Regions from separate parts of the Bacillus sp. JK62 genome, predicted to be linked through region 1. Evidence: predicted binding sites of a transcription regulator. Region 1 holds the regulator's gene; each other region holds the start of a gene.
The links. The regulator LexA, encoded in region 1, represses DNA repair genes until DNA is damaged. The targets are predictions, from matches to a motif close to CGAACATATGTTCG.
Positions count from the first base shown of each region.

Region 2: the regulator LexA is predicted to act here: its motif matches at 1,903-1,916, upstream of ACWJJ4_RS08250 (DNA polymerase IV).
Region 3: the regulator LexA is predicted to act here: its motif matches at 5,068-5,081, upstream of ruvA (Holliday junction branch migration protein RuvA).

Region 1 is NZ_JBSJQA010000006.1:326,320-333,582, reverse strand. It holds gene ACWJJ4_RS15230 (dUTP diphosphatase) at 92-526, shown strand; gene ACWJJ4_RS15225 (poly-gamma-glutamate hydrolase family protein) at 803-1,624, shown strand; gene ACWJJ4_RS15220 (hypothetical protein) at 1,733-1,882, shown strand; gene ACWJJ4_RS15215 (prohibitin family protein) at 1,869-2,699, shown strand; gene ACWJJ4_RS15210 (YndM family protein) at 2,727-3,176, opposite strand; gene ACWJJ4_RS15205 (hypothetical protein) at 3,318-3,746, shown strand; gene lexA (transcriptional repressor LexA) at 4,086-4,706, opposite strand; gene yneA (cell division suppressor protein YneA) at 4,863-5,174, shown strand; gene ACWJJ4_RS15190 (YneB family resolvase-like protein) at 5,190-5,840, shown strand; gene ACWJJ4_RS15185 (DUF896 domain-containing protein) at 5,909-6,142, shown strand; gene tkt (transketolase) at 6,309-7,263, shown strand, end outside.
Region 2 is NZ_JBSJQA010000002.1:636,556-643,818, reverse strand. It holds gene ACWJJ4_RS08265 (GNAT family N-acetyltransferase) at 1-890, opposite strand, end outside; gene ACWJJ4_RS08260 (antibiotic biosynthesis monooxygenase family protein) at 887-1,231, opposite strand; gene ACWJJ4_RS08255 (GNAT family N-acetyltransferase) at 1,244-1,714, opposite strand; gene ACWJJ4_RS08250 (DNA polymerase IV) at 1,930-3,156, shown strand; gene ACWJJ4_RS08245 (YolD-like family protein) at 3,171-3,515, shown strand; gene ACWJJ4_RS08240 (YqzH family protein) at 3,615-3,821, shown strand; gene ACWJJ4_RS08235 (AI-2E family transporter) at 3,895-4,965, shown strand; gene ACWJJ4_RS08230 (DUF4083 family protein) at 5,057-5,224, shown strand; gene ACWJJ4_RS08225 (VOC family protein) at 5,226-5,615, opposite strand; gene coaA (type I pantothenate kinase) at 5,640-6,599, opposite strand; gene dsdA (D-serine ammonia-lyase) at 6,675-7,263, opposite strand, start outside.
Region 3 is NZ_JBSJQA010000002.1:296,951-304,213, forward strand. It holds gene nadB (L-aspartate oxidase) at 1-109, shown strand, start outside; gene nadC (carboxylating nicotinate-nucleotide diphosphorylase) at 91-939, shown strand; gene nadA (quinolinate synthase NadA) at 941-2,044, shown strand; gene safA (SafA/ExsA family spore coat assembly protein) at 2,171-3,376, shown strand; gene ACWJJ4_RS06635 (YhcN/YlaJ family sporulation lipoprotein) at 3,524-4,117, shown strand; gene ACWJJ4_RS06640 (hypothetical protein) at 4,251-4,370, shown strand; gene ACWJJ4_RS06645 (intercompartmental signaling factor BofC) at 4,502-5,011, shown strand; gene ruvA (Holliday junction branch migration protein RuvA) at 5,146-5,751, shown strand; gene ruvB (Holliday junction branch migration DNA helicase RuvB) at 5,762-6,766, shown strand; gene ACWJJ4_RS06660 (DUF2905 domain-containing protein) at 6,759-6,959, shown strand; gene queA (tRNA preQ1(34) S-adenosylmethionine ribosyltransferase-isomerase QueA) at 6,985-7,263, shown strand, end outside.

The DNA.
Region 1 (7,263 bases):
AAAATCAACATTCTTATCAGTTAAATGGTATAATGGGGCACGGATTGGTCATCAATACGACTGAAATAGGGAAGCAAAAGGAGCAGCGAACATGACTTTACAAATCAAAATTAAATATTCAGATGATACGCAAACGAGAATCAGTAAAATTGAACAGGGCGATTGGATTGACCTGCGGGCAGCTGAAGATATAACAATCAAAAAAGGTGAATTCAAACTTATCCCGCTTGGAGTTGCGATGGAACTGCCGGAAGGATACGAGGCGCATGTCGTTCCGCGTTCAAGTACATATAAGCATTTCGGTATCATTCAGACAAATTCAATGGGAGTCATTGATGAATCATATAAAGGCGACAATGACTTCTGGTTTTTTCCTGCATTCGCGCTTCGGGATACCGACATTTCCAAGGGGGAGCGGATCTGCCAATTCAGAATCATGAAGAAAATGCCTGAAGTGGAGCTGATCGAAGTAGACAAGCTCGGAAACAATGACCGGGGCGGACTGGGATCAACAGGCACGAAATAAAACGAAAAAAAAGACTGCTTAACAGCAGTCTTTTTTTATGGAAACAACAGTTACATTCAATTTGTTTCGGGGATTCTTAAATTGGGAAATCAAACAAAACTAAGGAGAAGGGTTTCATTTTTATCATTTAAGCTTTCCGTCTCTTTGAACAGAAAGACTTTCTTAGGTTAAAGGATAGAGGTTGTTTTGATGTTTTTATTCTTCAAGATGAACGGAGGTTTTGTCCAACGTATATAATATTGTGACAAAAGTGTAAACAAAAGAAAGGATGATGTTATGGAAAAAAGGGTTAGAAGAGTAGACCGTAAAGCAGCTGGCAAAGAGGCAGAGCAGAAGAAACCGTCCAAAGTCACCCTGTTCTGCCGTTCGCTTCAAAGGCTGAAGCATTTGTATTGTAACATAAACATACAAATGCCATCAATAACCAAAAAAGGAATTTTAGTTTTAATTTTACCGTTTTTGCTTCTGCCGTTCTTTCGGGCTGATGCCGCTTCAGATATTTACGGCAGTTTCGAGGAATTAAAGCTGAATGAAGATCCTTCCGATTTTTCCATTTCAACGCGGGAGCATGACCCTTCTGTCCTCATATTAGCTATACACGGTGGAGGCATAGAGCCGGGGACCAGTGAGTTAGCCAGAGAAATTGCCGAAAACCGGAGTTTATATTTATTTGAAGGGTTAAAATCAGCCGGTAATGCGGCTCTGCATTTGACAAGTTCGCATTTCGATGAACCTAAGGCCGTGCAAATGGTGAAAGAGCACTCTAATGTCATTTCATTGCACGGTTACGGCAGTGATGATAAAAAGATAAAAATCGGCGGTACAGACAGAGAACGAGCCGAACTTTTGACCGATGTGCTGAAACGGCACGGGTATCCTGCCGTTCTTCTTGGTATAAATGATAAATATGCAGGCGTCAGTCCGAACAACCTTGCCAATCAATCTTCATCCGGATTGAGTATCCAAATCGAAATGAGCACCGGCTTCAGAACATCACTATTTGACACTTTTACGCTGAAAAGCAGAGCATCCACACAAAATAAGACCTTTTATCAATTCACAAAAACGATTTCTGATTTTATCAGTGACAATTATTAATAAGCACGCCTATTTTGTCGGCGGGGCTTTTTCTTTTGAAATTTATGAAACTTTAAGTTCTTAAGATCGTATACATAATTGACAGGATGAAAGAAAAGAGGTGGGCAAATGAAAGTGATGATCGGGTCTATCATTCTTCTTGTCATCATCGGATTCGGTTTATGGCTGATGCTTAGTCCAATCTTTAAACAAGTGGGAAGCGGAGCCAAAAAATTAAAAAAGTCATGGGAGGAAGAAGATCAGCATGAGCGAAAATAAGCGCGGAAACACAAAAAAAATTCTCGGCGGTGTGATTATAGGTGCAGCCCTTTTAATTGCGGGCGTCACAGCGTCACTATTCATTGAAAAAATACCGAACGGTTATGTCGGGGTTGTATACTCACCGAATGGCGGGGTAAAATCCGACACATTGGACCAAGGCTGGCACTTAGTCGGATTATTTAATAAAGTAACGGAATACCCGGTGCGTATGCAGACAGTGAATAATGAAAATATAAAAGTGGCAACCTCTGACGGTAAAAATATTGAAATGGATATCGCTTACAACTATGTCGTGCAGCCTGATAAAGTAGTCGATCTGTTTAACAAATTCGGGGCGGTAGATGTGGAAACGATCGAAAATACATATTTAAAAACAAGGCTGTGGGATGCGGCGCGAAAATCAATCAGCAAATACTCGGTTATTGACACATACGGGCAAAAATCTGCAGAAGCCGCTGCCGATGTTCAAAAGAGATTTGCTGATGATATGAAGAGTCTTGGATTTTTAATTGATGATCTGACGCTTGGCGTACCAAAGCCGGATAAAGCCACACAGGAAGCCATCGATGCAAGGGTGAAGTCTTCACAGGAACTTGAACGGACACAAACTGAAATTAAAATAGCCGAAGCCGAAGCGAAAAAGAAAAAAATTGAAGCGGAAGGGATCGCTGACTATAACGAAATCATAAAGAAATCAATGTCCGATGAAATGATCAAATATAAATGGATTGAAAAATGGGACGGAAAAACGCCGAAAGCGACAGGCACAGACTCACTGCTGCAGCTGCCGCTGGACGATCAGAAGCAAAAGTAAATAGAGAAGGAGGCGATTGCCTCCTTTTTATGTTTTTTCCTGAGGGTCTTTTTCCGGCACTAATTCTTCAGACGCCTCGGTTTGATAGCTCCATAGCGTGCTATCCGTCTCTGTTGTGTCCTGATAATCTTCGGGAAGTACATATTGCTGCAAATACCGGTGAAAAAATGCCTCAAAAACAGAAATGCAAAGTGCAGAGATAACCGATGCCGCGGCAGGAGAGACATTAAACCCGCCAATGTTCATCAGGAATATCCATAATATAATGAATGAAATTCCGAAATCAGCTGCAACGGCTGTGAAATTGCTTGTTCTCGGCAGAATCATGCAATCACCCGCAAAATAAGTGATTAAACTTAAGATCACTGTAATAAACAGAACGTTTAAAAAGGTTACTTGGTACATAAGATCCAGAACAATGTACAGTAAAGCAAGTGTGAGCGCCGTTTTAGAAGCGAAAGCAATTACGTGTTTCATTTGAACCACCTTCGTTATTTCGTTTAGTCTTCATTGTAAGCAATCCGCAAATTTTTAAACTGGTATATAGTGGTTATAAAGTAAAATGTGAATAGACATCACAGGATTCACAAGTTAAAATATGTAAAAAGGGGGATGCAAATGAAAAAATACTGGATATGTATTGCTGTTTTTTTATTATGTTTTAGCGGAATACACTCAGCTAAAGCGGCTACCACTGAATTCGGATCAAAAACAAGCTTCACTTTGGAGGGAAACGCAAAAGAGTTTCATATTGAAAATCCGGGGACTGTAGCTGCCGACGATTATTTTTTAGGCTATAAGTTCACCATAATGAACAACTCTTCGTGCGGTTTAAGCATGAAACTCCAGCGGATGGCGCTGAACGGAAATTTTTATACATTAAGTTCTAAAAACTACAGCGGCAGCTGGCTAAACCTCAGTGCCCAGGATAAAAAATCAATTGATCCGTATCACAAATACAGGATTCTGGTTGAAAGTTCTTCAAACGTCTGTGGTCCCGTCTATATTAAAGGGTTTTACGGTGTAGAATATTATCATTTTGATTGAAAATAGATACTCGCTAAAGGCAGCGGGTTTTTTTATATTTATATTTAACTTATTGCACTATGTACTAAATATTCATACATAAATTTTTGACGTACCCGCCCAAAGAAAAGATAAAAAAACAAATTCATCACGCACAAATATATAAAAAGTTGAAAAATGGATGAAAAGTTTCTTGAGGGAAACATTATTAGTTGACTTCAAAAGTGTGATGTCGGATAATAAGAATGTAAGTTTTTCCTCCTTAGCAGGTTCGTTTCTTAAGCCAGGGCGAATCTGCTTTTTTTATGCAAAAAAACCCCTCTGTAAGGGGTTTTTTACGATAAATGAAGTTTAATAGAATTAATGGACGGCTCTGAATACGCCGATCACTTTCCCCAAAATGCTTACGTTTTGCAGGATAATCGGCTCCATCGTCGGATTTTCCGGCTGCAGCCGCACATAATTGTCTTCTTTATAGAAGCGCTTAACCGTCGCTTCATCATCTTCGGTCATAGCTACGACGATTTCTCCGTTATTGGCCGTGTTCTGCTGTTTGACAATGACGTAATCTTTGTCAAAAATGCCGGCGTCAATCATACTTTCTCCCATGATTTCTAACATAAAGACATGTTCGCCCGGAGGAACCATCCGGTCAGGAAGCGGAAAATACTCGTCGATATTTTCAACAGCCGTAATCGGAATACCCGCCGTCACTTTCCCGATGACCGGAACGTTTACGACCTGGCTTTTCGGAATATGGACTTCTTCTTCATCCAATACCTCAATCGCCCTCGGTTTAGTAGGGTCCCGTCTGATCAGGCCTTTTGTCTCCAGCCGCGCCAAATGGCCGTGCACGGTTGAACTGGAAGCCAGTCCTACTGCTTCTCCTATCTCTCTTACAGAAGGCGGATATCCTTTCGTTTTTACCTCTTCTTTAATAAAACGCAGGATATCAAGCTGCCTTTTTGATAGCTTCGTCATATTTCGCACCTCAAAACGTCGATTTTAAGTAGATTATAGCATGATTTTCCTGACAGTACAAACATAGGTTCGAAAAAAACGATTGACAGAAACATTTGTTCGTATATACTGAAAGATATAAAAAGCGAACAAACATTCTTATCGGAGGTTATTTACATGGCGAAAGAATCTATCATATTTGTCGGGCTGTTTACTGCGATTTTAAGTGCCGCTATTTTACTTGTCTCATGTGCGGGAAATGATCAGTCCCTCAGCCAATATGTTAAAATAAAGGTTCAGGACGGCGATACACTCTGGTCACTTGCGGATCATGTAGCAGAAAAGAAACACATTAATAAAGAAGATTTCATTGAGTGGGTGACGGAGAATAATCATCTCCAAACTGCTGATATAAAGCCCGGAGACGAACTTATTCTTCCGGTTAAGAAGAAGCATCCGGCCGTATATCAGCTGGCCATTGTCAATTAGAGAGGAAAGAGAGAAATGAAGGCGCTCATTTATGCCCGCGTAAGCACAAACAAAGAACAGCAGCAAACGTCATTAAAAAGACAGGAAGAAGAGCTCAGTGAGATCGCTGCTGCAAACGGCATGGAAGTCGTGAAAGTCATTTCTGAGAAAGCCAGCGGTTATGAAATGGATCGCGACGGAGTATTTGAAATGCTTGATGAAATTAAAAAATCACATATTGACGCGATATTGGTGCAGGACGAAACGAGATTGGGAAGAGGAAACGCCAAGATTGCGCTTTTGCATTGTATTTACAGGGAGAACGTAAAGATATATACGACGGCTCATAAAGGTGAACTGGAGCTTTCCGAAGCTGATTCGATGGTACTTGAAATCGTCAGTATTGTTGAGGAATATCAAAGGAAAATTCACAATATGAAAATCCGGCGGGGAATGAAAAGAGCCGTGAAAAACGGCTACAAACCTGAACGGAATCTGAAAAACAGACATGAAAACAGCGGAAAAGAAAAAAAAGAGGTTCCGGTTTCGGAAATTATCAGGCTGAGAGCCAACAAGCTTACCTTTGCAGAAATCGCAGCGACCCTAAGAGGATTCGGCTATGACGTGTCCAAAGCCACGGTTCACCGGCGGTTTCAGGAATATACCGCAGACACAGAAGGCAGCTGACGCGCATCAGTTGTAAAAAAGACTGCGTTTTAGTAGTATATAATCAACACGCACCAAAGGAGCTTATTATGATTTCTAAAGAAAAAATCGCAAGAATTAACGAATTGGCTCAAAAAGCTAAATCAAACACGATAACGGATGAGGAAAAAGCTGAACAGCAAAAGCTTCGCCAGGAGTATTTGAAAGGATTCCGCTCCTCAATGAAAAATACGTTAAAGAGCGTAAAAGTGATTGATCCGGAAGGCAACGATGTCACCCCTGAAAAATTAAAAAGAGAACAACAGAAAAATAATCTTCACTAAACAGAAAGAATACGGCAATACGTATTCTTTTTTCGTATATACTAATATCAGGATGTGCTTTACGACAATTTTCAACAAGTTTATCTCAAATTTAAGCTGAAAGAGTTGAGAAAAAGTCAGCATCGCTTTATGATGAAAAGGTACAACAATAAGGAAGGGGATTATAATGGATACAATTGAAAAGAAATCAGTTGCCACCATTCGTACACTATCTATAGACGCAATTGAAAAAGCGAATTCCGGACACCCGGGCATGCCGATGGGAGCCGCTCCGATGGCATACACGCTGTGGACGAAATTTATGAATGTAAATCCGCAGAATCCGGGCTGGTTTAACCGCGACCGCTTTGTTTTATCAGCAGGCCACGGTTCAATGCTTTTATACAGCATGCTGCATTTAAGCGGATATGACCTCAGCATTGAAGACTTGAAACAGTTCCGTCAATGGGGAAGCAAAACACCGGGACATCCGGAGTTCGGGCATACAGCCGGAGTAGACGCAACGACCGGGCCGCTTGGACAGGGTATTGCAATGGCAGTGGGAATGGCAATTGCAGAACGCCATCTGGCTGAGACATATAACCGTGATTCATTCAACGTAGTTGATCATTATACATACAGTATTTGCGGAGACGGCGATTTAATGGAAGGCATTTCTTCCGAAGCCGCTTCTCTTGCAGGCCATCTTGAATTAGGCCGCCTGATCGTATTATACGATTCTAATGACATTTCCTTAGACGGCGATTTAGACCGCTCTTTCTCTGAAAATGTAAAGCAGCGTTTTGAAGCAATGAACTGGGAAGTTCTTTATGTTGAGGACGGAAACAACATCGCTGAATTGACGGCTGCCATTGAAAAAGCGCGCCAGAATGATAAAAAACCGACTTTGATTGAAGTGAAAACCACGATCGGTTTCGGTTCTCCAAACCGCGCGGGCACATCCGGCGTCCACGGTGCTCCGTTAGGACTAGAAGAGAGCAAGCTGACAAAAGAAGCGTATGCTTGGACGTTTGAAGAAGATTTTTATGTTCCGGAAGAAGTATACGGGCATTTCAATCAAGCTGTAAAAGAAGCCGGCTCGAAAAAAGAACAGGAATGGAATGAACTGTTCGCGGCTTATA
Region 2 (7,263 bases), on a different contig from region 1:
TCCATATCGTATGGGTATGCCTTTGCGAGCCGCCGTTTCAGTTCCATGTATTGAGCCGCTTTTTCAGGCTTTGCAGTGAGGTAATCCCGGAACAGCAGATGACGCTTCACATCCGGATGGCCTGTTTCGTATATGTGGATGTGGTGTGTGCGCTTGCTGCCGCCTTTTTGAAAGAAACGCCGGCCCTCTATCCCGTTTTCTCCTTTCGCCTCATAGCCGAGTGCTTCCAGCTGCGGACTGAATCGGTCAGCGTCCGAAATATCTTTGACCTCCGCCAGTATATCAATGACGGGTTTTGCGGCCATTCCCGGGATGGAGGTGCTGCCGATATGGCTGACAGAATGAAGAGCGGGGCCGAAGATTCGGATCAAGTCCGCCTTCTCTCTTTCAAACATCTCTTTCCATTCCGGCTTGTACGGAACAACTTCCGCTTTCCTCTTCGGATAAAGATGAAAAAACGAGAGGGTCAGCCCTTCCGGCGTCTCTGTCTGTCCGGCTTCTGTGAACCCGGTTTTTAAATAGAGAGAGACTGCCGGAACGTTTTGACTGGCGGTAGCCGCCTCTATTTTTTGGGCGTCCCGGTTTTGATCTATCACAAATTGAATAAGTGCCCGTCCGATTCCTTTCCGAAAGGCGGACGGGTGCACCGTCAGCCTGCATATGACAAGGTCATACCCCTTTTTTTCATACGAAATGACGCCTGCAAGCCGATCTTTTTCCTTGAAACCGGCAAACGTCTCCCGTGACCTCTGTATGTCACCGGGTGTTTCATGCAGGGCTGGAATGCCGAAAAAGCCGATCAGCTCGGCTTCTTTTTGATAAGAGCAACGTTGAACCGCCGCAATTTCCCGCGCCGTCTGTTCTTGTGTATGCCGTAAAAATGTAATCAATCTTCCGCCCCTTTTGACGCAAACATCCGCTGTGACTCCGTCTTCGTAATGCGGACCGCGTACGCTTCATACCAGGCGCTTTTTCCTTTTTGTTTTGCCGCCCGGTGGTCAGTATGGTCTTTCCACCTTTTAATCGCCTCCAGGCTGTCCCAGTAGGAAACCGTGATGCCGCAGCCGTTTTCCTCCCGAACGCTTTCCGCGCCTAAAAAGCCCGGCTGTCCGCCTGCCAAATTCATCATGCGCTCTGCCGTATGCTCATATTCCTCATCATATTTTCCCTTTATTGATGAAAAAATGACCGCATAATAGGGCGGTTTGGGCGTGTCAGCTAAAAAACCCATATTCATCCCCCTCTACATATATTTCACAAACAGAATCCGGTCTTCTCCCGGACCGTCATAATTCGCAAAAACAGGGATTCCGTTTACGGTTTTGGTTCCTTTTTCAACTTCAAAGCCCAATTTTGTATGATAAGCGATTGATACTTTATTGACAGGCGCCGTCACGCAATTGACTTTTGTGCAGCCCCTTTTTTTCACCGTCTCCATAAATCGATCGTAGAGCTGTTTTCCAATTTGCATTTTTCTGAAATCCGGATGCACACCGGAAAAATGAATGTAGGCTGTCTCAGGGTCTGATTGTGACTGAAAACCGATTAAAAAACCGGTCATTCCCTCCGGCCCGTACGTGATAAAGCTCGTGTCCTGAAAATGTTCAAAAAACAAGCGCGGCAGTTTGTCTTTCATCTGCCTGCCGCCCCACCATTCATTCAAAACAGACGTAACCATTTCATAGTCTTCAGAGGTAATTGTTCGAATATCCATTATCGATTGACTCTCCTTTTCGTCCGGCAAAATGAATGTCAGCTCTTCTCATTGGAATATAAAAAATTATATGTGGGTTGTTTGCAATTGTAAATGATTTCTTTTCAAGCAAACGAATCAGCACGTCTTCCAACCGGGGAATGAATTACCAGTATAAACGTGATCATTGTTCGGGTACAATGAAAAACAGAACAAATGTTCCCGGAGGTTTTTTTATGGCTGATATTCTTCTTGTTGATATGCAATCGTTTTATGCGTCTGTAGAAAAAGCGGAAGCGCCTCATCTCAAAAGCCGGCCCGTGATTGTCTCGGGAGATCCCGAAAGACGCAGCGGCGTCGTGCTTGCGGCTTGTCCGCTCGCCAAACGATACGGCGTAAAAAATGCCGAACGGCTGTGGGAAGCGCAGGCCAAATGTCCCGACGCCGTTATTGTCCGTCCGCGGATGCAGCGGTATATTGATGTATCCGTCGTGATTACCGAACTGTTTGAACGATATACCGATCTTGTAGAACCCTACTCCATCGATGAGCAGTTTCTCGACGTGACCGGAAGCAGGCGGCTGTTCGGTGATCCTTTTACAATTGCCGAAAGCATTCAGCAAGCGATTATGCGTGAATTCGGAATTTATGCCCGTGTCGGCATCGGACCGAATAAGGCGCTCGCGAAAATGGCTTGCGACCATTTTGCCAAAAAAAACGCATCCGGCATCTACAGATTGGATATGTCAAATATCAGGGAGGATCTGTGGCCGCTGCCGGTCGGAAAATTATTCGGCATCGGAAAACGGATGGAGCATCATTTAAGACGGATGGGCATCAGCACAATCGGCGGGCTTGCCGTGCACCCCGCCGAACTGCTGAAAAAACGCTGGGGCATTAACGGCGAATTGCTTCAGCGGACAGCCCGCGGCATCGATCCCTCTCCGGTCACCGTCAACACGCACAGCCGGCAAAAAGCGATCGGCCATAACATGACCCTCCCGAGAGACTACAGCCGCTTTGAGGATATCAAAGTCGTGCTGCTGGAGTTAAGCGAAGAAGTGGCCCGCCGCGCCCGTTTCAAACAATACATCGGCCATACGGTTTCGGTCAGCATCAGAGGCGCTGATTTTGAATTCCCTTCAGGTTTTCACAGACAGAGAAAGCTGGTCTCTCCGACTAATTTCGGAATGGATATTTTTAAAGCGGCGGTCAAGCTCTTCAAAGAGCATTGGAACGGTGAGCCCGTCCGCAGCGCCGGCGTCTCCCTTTCCCAGCTGGAGCCCTGTGATTATGTTCAGCTGAGCCTGTTTGATGCTCAGGAAAAAAAGATCAGTCTCGGCAAAGTATTGGATGATATTCATGAGCGGTACGGCCCTGCGTCGCTCCTCCATGCCGCTTCGCTGACAGAGGCCGGCCAAGCCTTTCACCGGGCTGAAAAAATCGGCGGGCATTACAAATAATTGAGGTGATATACATGAATCCGAACAAATTAACACCCGGGTATAATGTCATGTGGGAATCAAGCCGGATGATGCTGCCCGAACATCGGGAGCAGCTGCTTGCAAAAAAACGAAAAGAACGGGAATTCCGGCCTCCGGAACTGAGCGAAGAGCAACTGAACGACATGAACCGCATCATTGCGGCGTCGATTGAAGAAGACAGAGCCATCTCGGTCACCTATGCTTCAGCACACGGCCCCCGCCGCTTTTGGGGATGGGTAAAACAAGTGAGGCATGACGAAAAACGTTTAAAAATCATAAACGATGAAGATGCGTTAACGCTGCCGTTTCATCTTATTCTCTCGGCTGAACTGGAATAAGAGCCTAAATCGTCCTGACAGAAAATATGATAGAAGAGTGGGAGGATCACATGATATTTAGTAGAATAAAGATGAATGACAAGAATAGGAGAATATATGATGGATCAATTTATAGAAAAAATGCTGGGACAAGCCCTCCGCCAGTATGGACGGAATGTGTCGACAGATCCGCTGAGCCCCTATGAAAAACAGAGTTTAAAAAAAGCTTTAGAAGAAAGAAGGAATGAAGAACCCGATGAGGATCTCCATGCCCATGTAGAAGATATTATCTACGATTACGTCACCAATCAGGGGCAGTTTTCCTGACACGGACGTTTATGCACTGGGCGATAAGGGAAACGTCCGAGAGTAAACCCTTAAAGATTGCGTGGTGCAGGATATGCCTGTCGGGCCTTATTTCAAGATCGGTTATGCCGTTCTTCTGTTATTTCTCATCATTTATCTCGGAACATTAATAGACTTTTTGTTCCAGCCTGTTGTGATTACGGTTAAAACCTTGTTTCCGCCCATTGTATTATCGGGCGTCCTTTACTATTTGTGCCGCCCGCTCGTCAGACTGCTGCATGCGAAATTAAAGCTGCCCCAAGGAATCGCGATTTTAGCGATTTATGCGGGAGCAGCCGGCCTTTTTGTCCTCTTCCTGTATACGGCGGGCCCTGCCGTTCAAAAACAGTTTACAGCCTTCACAGATCATATTCCAGAGCTTTCCGCAAAAGCTGAAAATTGGATCGGACACCTTCAGGACAGCAAATGGTTTTCCAGGCTTCAGCATGGGGATTCCTTTAAAAAATTAGCGGACAAAGCCGCAAATTATTCCGGTTCAATCGCTGATTCTCTCAGCAGTCTGGCCGGTACGGCTGCCAATGCCGCCATCACCGCAGCCATTATTCCGTTTGCGCTGTATTACATGTTAAAAGAAGGAAATAAAGCCCCCCGGCGACTGCTGCGGCTTCTTCCGGAAAAACATCAAAAAGAAGGAAAACAAATCCTTCGGGACATGGATGAAGCTCTCAGTTCATACATACAAGGACAGCTGCTCGTCAGTTTCTGTGTCGGCGTTCTCGTCACAATCGGCTATTTTATCATCGGGCTCGATTATCCGCTCGTTCTGGGCGCGTTCGCCATGGTGACAAATCTGATTCCGTTTATCGGGCCTTGGATCGGCACATTTCCCGGAGTCATTGTCGGATTGTTTGATTCACCGACCGAGGCGGTGCTGGTGATTACGGTCGTCGTCATTGTCCAGCAGCTTGAAAGCCAGCTGATTTCCCCGCAAATTATGGGACGGAAGCTGGACATTCACCCGCTGACCATTATTTTTCTTCTGCTTGCCGCCGGCAAATTCTCAGGAATTGCCGGGATGCTGCTGGCCATTCCGGGATATGCGGCCGCAAAAGTGGTCATAAGCCACATGCAGAAACTATTCATTCTCAGAAAAACACAAAGCTAAGAGAGAAATGATTCATCCCCCATGTCTTCACATCGGTTAAAATGAAAAAACGGCGGGCTGAAGAAGCCCGCCGCACACGGAGGTAAAAAAGATGAACATCGGTGATGTCATTTTTCAATTGATCTCATTTATTGCAGCCGCATTTTTCCTGTTTGCCGTGATATACGTATTCAGGAGCTTGAAGCAGCGCCGCATACAATTGGACAGAATCGAAAAGAAACTCGACGCGCTGCGCGAAGAAAAAAACGAGAAGTTATAGTTCATTCAGAGGCAGGCGCAGCCAGCTCCACCTTTATCCGATCCGGATCCTCCGTGTATACGGCGTAATGCGTGCTTCCGCCTGCATATGGATGGCGGTCCCTGTAAAGCACGGGGCATCCTCTGGCAAGCAGCTTTTCCGTCATCTCGTCAACCTGCTCTCTTGATGCAGCATGAAAAGCCAGATGGTTCAGCCCGACCCGGCATCTGTGGTACTCCGGTGTTAAAAAACGCTCCTCTGTCTGTACAAGCACAACATAAAATCCTGCGTTTTTCCAGCTGATGCCGGAGTCCCAATTTTGAAACTCCCTATAACCGAGCTCACCTAAAAACCATCCCCAAAACCGGGCGGAGGCTTTCAAGTCAGATACATACAATTCAATATGATGCATCATAATATTCGCTTCCTCCTCATATCACACCCGCCTTACCAGCACCTCTTCAACTTTATGGCCGTCACCTTTTCTCAAAATCAAATCCGATCTGAATTTTGTCGGCAGGATATTTTCATACAGATTCGGACGGTTGACGCTCTCCCAAATGGAGGCGGCCATGGTATCCGCTTCTGCATCAGACAAATCCTTAAATTTATGAAAATAAGAAGCCGGATCCTGAAAAGCGGTTTCTCTTAAGAGGCGGAAACGCTCCAAATACCACGTGAAAATCCGGCTTTCTTCGGCATCCACATAGATCGAAAAATCAAAGAAATCGGATACAAAAATCCGCGGATCTTCCCTGTCGTCCTCTAAGGTCGGCGACTGCAGGACATTGATTCCTTCGATAATAACGATATCCGCACCTTCGACAACCTCGACGGCGCCCTCTTCCCTGTCATAGGTAAGGTGGGAGTATAGCGGTGCCTCCACTCTCTCTTTCCCTGACTTTATATCGTTCAGAAACTCAAGCAGCGCTTTCACGTCGTAACTTTCCGGGAATCCCTTTCTGGACAGAAGGTTTTTCCTTTTTAATTCCGCCGTCGGATATAAGAAACCGTCGGTTGTCACCAGGCTCACCTTCGGCCTGTCCGGCAGACGGGAAAGAAGCTTTTGCAAAATTCTCGCCGTCGTGCTTTTGCCGACGGCGACGCTGCCCGCGATTCCGATGATAAACGGGATTTTCGCTGAATGCGGATGTTTCAGAAACACGTTGACATGCTGATTCCGTCTTGCGGCAGACGTGACATGAAGATGGAGCAGTCGCACAAGCGGAATATAAATCGTTTCTACTTCTTCCACCGATAGGTAGTCATTCAGCCCCTCTACGGCCTTGGCTTCTTCCTCTGAAACGGCAATGGAAAGATGGCCGCCGAATCCGGCCCACGACTCGCGGCTGTGCTGCGTATACAATGTATGTAAGTTCAATTCTTTACTTTTCACAATTCACACCAATCTCTCTGTATGGCTTTCCGATTAAAAAACAAACGCTTACAAAGATTGTAACGGAAAACCGCCTCACTGTCTGCCCATTTTTTTCACAAATGAGGAACCGATCCGGCTGTACTCTTCCATTTCCTCCTTGGGAACCATGCTTCCGCCGGTGCTCCACACAAGGTGCACGGCATTTTCCATCTCAAGCCCCCGCTCTTTTATATAACGGTTACCGGCTTCGGTCTGAACGAACTTGACGGCTCCGGCCATACCGGCGAGTGCAGAGGGTTCAAGGCTCTTATTCTCGGCCGCTCTTAATTGATAAAGCAGCGAAAAAAGCGTGCCGTCATCAGCGGTATAACAGCCGCTGAGTATAGGCTCCATCAGAGGGCCGGCCAGTCCGGACGGCCTTCCTACCGCAAGTCCGTCGGCGGCTGTTTGATTATCAAGGCCGATATCCTGCACGCTGATTCCGTCATGCAAGCCGGAAAACAGTCCTAACAGCATACACGGTGAATGCGTCGGCTCACCGAAAAAAATATGGACATGCTCGCCATAGATCAGCTTTAGCGCAAGCGCGACGCCGCCCGGGCCTCCTCCGACCCCGCACGGCAAATAAACGAAAAGCGGTTCATCTGCACCAGGCTTTATGTTCATTTGATTGAGCTGCTTT
Region 3 (7,263 bases), on a different contig from region 1:
TCCCGGGACGGGGAAAGAGTGGCACGGAAAACAAATCATTCATTCAACATCTGGAACAGTTATCAGAAAAAACGAAAGGATTGGGGAACTATGGACATTCTGCAGCTGAAACAAATGCTGACTCATTTTTTTCAGGAAGATATCGGAACGGGTGATGCGACGTCACAAGCGATTTTTTCTGATCAGCAATGTAAAGCGCGGATCATCGCAAAAACAGACGGCGTGTTTGCCGGAGAAGACGTTATCCGTGAAGGATGGAAGCTTTTACACGATGATATCCGCATCCGCTCCCTGAAAAAAGACGGAGAACGGATGAAAAGAGGAGACGTGCTCGCTGAAATGGAAGGCCGGGCGGCAGCTCTTCTTACGGGGGAGCGGGTCATTCTGAATCTCATACAAAGAATGTCAGGCATTGCGACCATGACGGATGAGGCCAAAAGGCGTCTTGATGATCCGTCCATCAAGCTTTGTGATACGAGAAAAACGACACCCGGGCTCAGAATGCTGGAAAAATACGCTGTGCGCATCGGAGGCGGTTTTAATCATCGCTTCGGCTTATATGACGGCATCATGATTAAAGATAATCATATTGCCGCCTGCGGATCGATAAAGGCAGCCGTGGAGCGGGCAAGAAAAACAGCGGGGCAGATGCTTGCGGTGGAAGTCGAAATCGAATCCGAACAGCAGCTGCTCGAGGCAATAGAAGCGGGCGCAGACATTATTATGTTTGACAACTGTCCGCCTGAGTCCGTCCGGCGTTTTGCAGGCATGACACCGGGTCATATCAAAACGGAAGCATCCGGAGGCATAACGCTCGATACATTGCCCGCTTATAAAGGGACGGGCGTCCAATATATTTCACTCGGATTTCTGACTCATTCAGTAAAAAGCGCCGACATCAGCATGGATGTTGAGGCTGCGGAACAGGGGGATTTATAAGATGTCTATTTTTGACGTGTTAACTGCATCAGCCGAAATGATGCCGAGCCATTATAAAGACATGAGCACCGGAGAAATGGAAAAGCGTGTCGCCGCCATTAAACGGGCTTTCGGAAAGCGCCTGTTCATTCCGGGGCATCACTATCAAAAAGACGAAGTGATACAATTCGCCGATACGGCAGGTGACTCCCTGCAGCTTGCTCAAGTGGCGGAAAAAAATAAAGAGGCGGAATATATTGTGTTTTGCGGCGTGCATTTTATGGCGGAAACCGCTGATATGCTGACTGATGATAACCAAACCGTCATTTTGCCCGACATGCGCGCCGGATGCTCGATGGCTGATATGGCAGATATTCAGCAGACGGACAAAGCATGGCAAGAGCTTCAAGAACTGTACGGTAACACCATCATTCCGTTAACATATGTTAACTCGACGGCGGAAATTAAAGCATTCGTCGGACGGCACGGAGGAGCGACCGTCACCTCTTCGAATGCCCGGAGTGTGCTGAAATGGGCTTTTAAACAAAAAGAAAGAATTTTATTTTTGCCGGATCAGCATTTAGGCAGAAATACGGCCTATGACCTCGGCATTCCGCTGACAGAAATGGCTGTATGGGACCCGGGGCAGAACCGATTGCTTACTGACCATCCGGAAAACATTAAAGTCATCCTTTGGAAAGGGCATTGCTCCGTACACGAAAAGTTTACAGCGGAAAATATTTCTCAGCTGCGGCAGCGGGATTCCGGCATCCGCATTATCGTTCATCCGGAATGTTCGCGGGAAGTGGTCTCGCTCAGTGACGACAGCGGGTCTACCAAATATATTATTGATACGATTGAACAGGCAGAACCGGGAAGCAAGTGGGCGATCGGCACGGAAATGAATCTTGTTCAGCGCCTCATTCACTCGCACCCGGATAAACAGATTGAATCATTGAATCCCGATATGTGTCCGTGTCTGACAATGAACAGAATCGACCTGCCGCATTTATTGTGGTCGCTTGAGCAGCTTGAAAAAGGCGAGCCGAAGGGTGTCATTAAAGTTCCGGAAGCGGTTCGGACAGAAGCGCTTCGTGCTTTGAACAGAATGCTGAGTCATACGTAATCATAAAAATTTCCCCTCCTTCCCAAATTTTTTATCATCATGCCCAGTCCACCGGCATATAGTGTGAAGAAACGTATTGTAATGACAAATGTACCGTTCACGTTTTGTGCATAGGAGGGGAAAACGTTGAAAATTCATATCGTTCAAAAAGGCGATTCGCTCTGGAAAATAGCTGAAAAATACGGAGTTGATCTTGAAGAGTTAAAAAAACTGAATCATCAGCTTAGCAATCCAGACTTAATTATGCCTGGAATGAAGATAAAGGTGCCTTCAGAAGCCGTTCCGGTCAGAAAAGAGCCCAAGGCCGGCTTCGGAACGTCTGCGCATAAGCATGAGCATCCATATGCCAAAGAAAAACCGAAATCAGTTGTGGACATTGAAGACACCATACCGGAAGAACCGAAGCCGTCAATTCCGTATGTGCCGCCAATCCCTGAAAAGCATGAAAATGTGCTGCCGGAAGCTGATATGAACCAATATTATCCGTCCAATCAGCTGTTTCAGCCGTGGTCGCCTCCTAAGCCGGAGGAACCGGTGACACATTTTGTCGAGCCGAAAGAAAAAGAGCATGACAATAACATTCCACAACAGGAGGAAATGATCAACATGGAAAACGCGAATTACCCGAATATGCCGAAGGCGCCTGAAGCCGGTAAGATGGAAGAAGAAAACGCCGCTTATCATCTGCCGAACATGCCAAACATTCCGAATGTCCCGTTTCCGAATATGCCGGCCGTTGAACCGCCTTTTATGCATTACCCGATGCCGTGCATGCCTTGTCCTTGTCCGGTTCCGGTGACACCGATGCTGCCGGGTTCGGGACTATGCCATCCGTGCTTCCCGGTAGGCGGGGGTTTCGGCGGTTTTGGAGGAGGTTATGGAGGCTTTCCGGTAATGCCGATGCCGTTACCGTACGGATTCCATCATCACGGATTCCATCATCCGGGATTTGGGCCGCAAGCGGGTTACGGTGAATATGAAAACCAGGCCCATGAAAATGCAGAGCATTATGATGGTTCTGCATCCGGTTTCGGCGGTGCTCCGTACGGTCAAATGCCGTATTACGGCGGATATTCGTCACATTACGCAAACGCGCCTCATCATGATGGAAAATATAAGGATGATGATTGCGGCTGCCATGATTCACATCACCACCACCATCATCACCACGGTTCACATCACCATCACGCAAATATGCCTGTGCAGCCGTATCCGAATGTGGGTGCAAACGCCGGATATTTTATGCCTTACGGCGGAGCAAATCCTAATGCCGCGCCGAATCAGCCGAGTCCAAATCAAGTATTCGGACGGCCGGAGGAAGAAGAAGATTAATGTTTCGGGACGATGTATGTCGTTCCTTTTTTTATGTCCAACTGAGGAATGGACATAACTGACAAGCTTAAACCCGCCGTCGGCCGCACATCCTAAACATGAGCGGAAAACGCTCAAACAGCGATGAATCCACGGGGGGTTTTTCCATTGGGTAAAAAACTGATGACGATCGCAGGCGTTTTAGCCGTGACGGCAAGCTTAACGGCATGCGGAGCAAATAATGCCATGAATGACGGACGCTACAATCAGTCAACACGTCCGGTCGGATATTATTCGAATGATAATGATAACGGCAGACGCCAGTACGGAATGGACCATCAAGGACCCGTTTCTGAAATGATGGAAAACCGAAACGGCCGTCATAATACGACAAACGTGTCCGACCAGTATGCGCCTAATGACGGGGTTCCGTTAACGACGGACGGCACATATAACGGCCGAAATGTCAATACGCCGCCGGCAGCAATGTCTTATAATGGGTATGACAACGCCGAAAACATCAGGCTGGCGGCAAAAGTTGCAAACCGCGTGAAAAAAGTAAAAGGCGTACAGGATAGTCAGGTCATCGTGACTGACACGAGAGTCGTCATTGCCGTCAGAACAAATCATCCTTTTACGAAAAATGATGATAAACATGTCAAACATGCGGCCAAAAAATTTGCGGACGGCCGTACAATTCAAGTGTTTACCGACAACGCTACTTTTACAAAGCTGCAAGACATGAACAGAAACAGCCGTTAAACGGGACTGCCGGATGATTTCATCCGGCAGTATTTTTATGGATAAAGCTTCATCATTTCTTTACATATTCTTAAAACGCTCTTTATGTTGCGGTGGTAACATAAAAGTAATAAAACGTAACGGAGGGGCCGGAATGAAAAAAACGGAGCATGACAAAAGCCGCGGAGCAAAAACTGTGTATCTGACCGTAAGGGGATACCGGCTCAAACTGACGCCCGGACAGATGAAACTGATTTCAGCCGGCCGGGCATAATCATCGGGGCAGCCCTCATATAGAGGCTGCTTTTTTTCGGCTGAAACAGACAAATGAAAGAAAACGGTTAAGCACCGGCATCTTTGGTCAAACTAGCATCAAGAGTTTGATTGAATAAAGAGGTGTTATTGGTGAAACGAATTTGCGGTGCTCGTCTATTGTTTATGCTTATCTTATCGGCTGCAGTCCTGATTTGCGGAGGAAAAGGCGCATACGGGGCGGAGGTTGAGCATTACGGGCCGCTTCGGGTGCACGTCCAGCTGGAAAAGGTCTATCTGGACGGTGATGTCGGCATCGAACATACGGATGAAACCGTTTTGGCGATGGAGGATTTTTGGGCCGCATATGCGGGCTGGACGCTCGTTGAGCAGAAAAAAGGCTTCGTCCTTTTCCGTAAGCATGTTGATGACATTTCTCCGCTCAGTAAGGTTAACGGTTATATCGGCGTCACGGACGGAGGCGTCATCTCCACTTTTCACGGCCGTCCCGGATCGCTGGCCGAGCCGATTCAATCTTTCTTCCAGATTGATATAGAAAGGCTGGAAAGCCGATTGCAAAAGCACTTGGAACACGGCATACCGTACAGGACAAAAGCGGAGTTTGAGAGCGTGATCGATCATATTAAGACTTACAGCGGCTGACTTTGACGCAAGACATGTGACACATGTCTTTTTTTTCTGAATGGAAGGTGTCAAAGCGAACATACGTTAACTTTTCTATAAGACTTTGGCTGTTTTTGTGTTACAATGATAAGCAGTCAAAGAGGTGAATAGGTGTGATTGAATTCGTGAAGGGGACGATTGATTATGTATCTCCCCAATACATCGTGATTGAAAACGGCGGAATCGGCTATCAGGTCTTCACTCCGAATCCGTTTATTTATAAGGTAAGCAATCAAGAGACCATTTTTACGTATCATCATATAAAAGAAGACGCCTTTTCTTTGTACGGTTTTTCAACCCGGGAAGAAAAAGCGCTTTTCACAAAGCTGCTGAACGTCACCGGCATCGGGCCGAAAGGGGCCCTCGCCATCCTCGGTTCCGGTGACCCCGGAGCCGTCATCGAAGCGATCGAACAGGAAGATGAAGCCTTTTTGGTGAAATTTCCGGGTGTAGGCAAAAAAACGGCGCGGCAGATTATTCTTGATTTGAAAGGCAAACTGGCCGACGTCGTGCCTGAAATGATTGACAACCTGTTCAATCATGAAGCGCGCATTGAAAAACAAGAGGCTGAAACGGCGCTTGACGAGGCGCTTGAAGCGCTTAGGGTTCTCGGCTACGCCGAAAAAGAAATTAAAAAAGTGCTTCCTCACTTAAAAGAGGAAACGGCGCTTTCAACAGATCAATATGTGAAAAAAGCATTGCAAAAATTATTAAAGTAAGGTGATGTTCATGGATGAACGGCTCGTTTCAAGTGAAGCAGACAGCCATGAATCAATAATCGAGCAAAGCCTCAGGCCGCAGAATCTCGCCCAGTATATCGGCCAAAAGAAGGTGAAAGAAAATCTGCGCGTGTTTATCGATGCGGCGAAAATGAGGCAGGAAACGCTGGACCACGTTCTTTTATACGGGCCTCCGGGTCTTGGGAAAACAACGCTTGCGTCTATCGTGGCCAATGAGATGGGTGTGGAGATGCGGACGACGTCAGGTCCCGCCATCGAAAGACCGGGAGATTTGGCAGCCATTTTGACGGCGCTCGAACCAGGGGATGTGCTGTTTATAGACGAAATTCACAGGCTGAACCGCTCGATTGAGGAAGTGCTGTACCCGGCGATGGAGGATTTCTGCCTTGATATCGTCATTGGAAAAGGCCCGTCCGCCCGCTCCGTCCGTCTCGACCTTCCCCCTTTTACGCTTGTAGGAGCGACGACAAGGGTCGGATTATTGACCGCACCGCTCAGAGACCGGTTCGGGGTGCTGTCGCGCCTTGAATACTATACGCAGGAAGAGCTGACAGATATCGTGTCAAGAACGGCTGACGTTTTTGAAGTGGATATCGAAGAAGCTCCGGCTCTGGAGATCGCCAGACGGTCAAGGGGAACGCCGCGGGTTGCAAATCGGCTTCTCAGAAGGGTGAGAGATTTTGCCCAGGTGCTCGGCGACAGCCGCATCACGGAAGAAATCGCTCACGACGCGCTCGAACGTCTTCAAGTCGATGCGCTCGGCCTTGACCATATCGACCATAAGCTGCTGATGGGCATGATCGAAAAATTCAGCGGCGGTCCCGTCGGCCTTGATACGATTTCCGCGACAATCGGCGAAGAACCGCATACAATAGAGGATGTGTACGAACCGTATCTGCTGCAGATCGGATTTCTCCAGAGGACGCCGAGGGGACGGGTCGTGACTCCGGCTGTGTATGAACATTTTCGATTGGAGGCGCCCGCCCGTGACTGACTTTCCGAAGGTTCTCATGGTTCTCGGTGCCGTTTTGCTTATTGCCGGCGCAGTCTGGCACTTTGTCGGAAGGCTGCCCGGAGATATTTTCGTTAAGAAGGGAAATGTTACATTTTTCTTTCCCGTTGTCACTTGTATTGTGATCAGTGTAATACTATCCATTCTGCTTAATTTTTTCGGCAGAATGAAATAACAATAGACAGAATAAAGGTGAAATGATGAAAGTCGATTTATTTGATTTTGAACTGCCTGAACGCCTCATTGCCCAAGTGCCGCTGAAAGAGCGTGACGCATCGCGGCTGATGGTGCTCGACAAACAGACGGGCGGGCTGACGGACAGTTCATTTAAAGAGATTGTAAGCTTTTTTAATGAAGGGGATTGTCTCGTCTTGAACAATACCCGTGTGCTGCCTGCAAGATTATTCGGCACAAAAGAAGATACGGGAGCGAAAGTGGAGCTTCTGTTATTAAAACAGGAAGAAAATGATACATGGGAA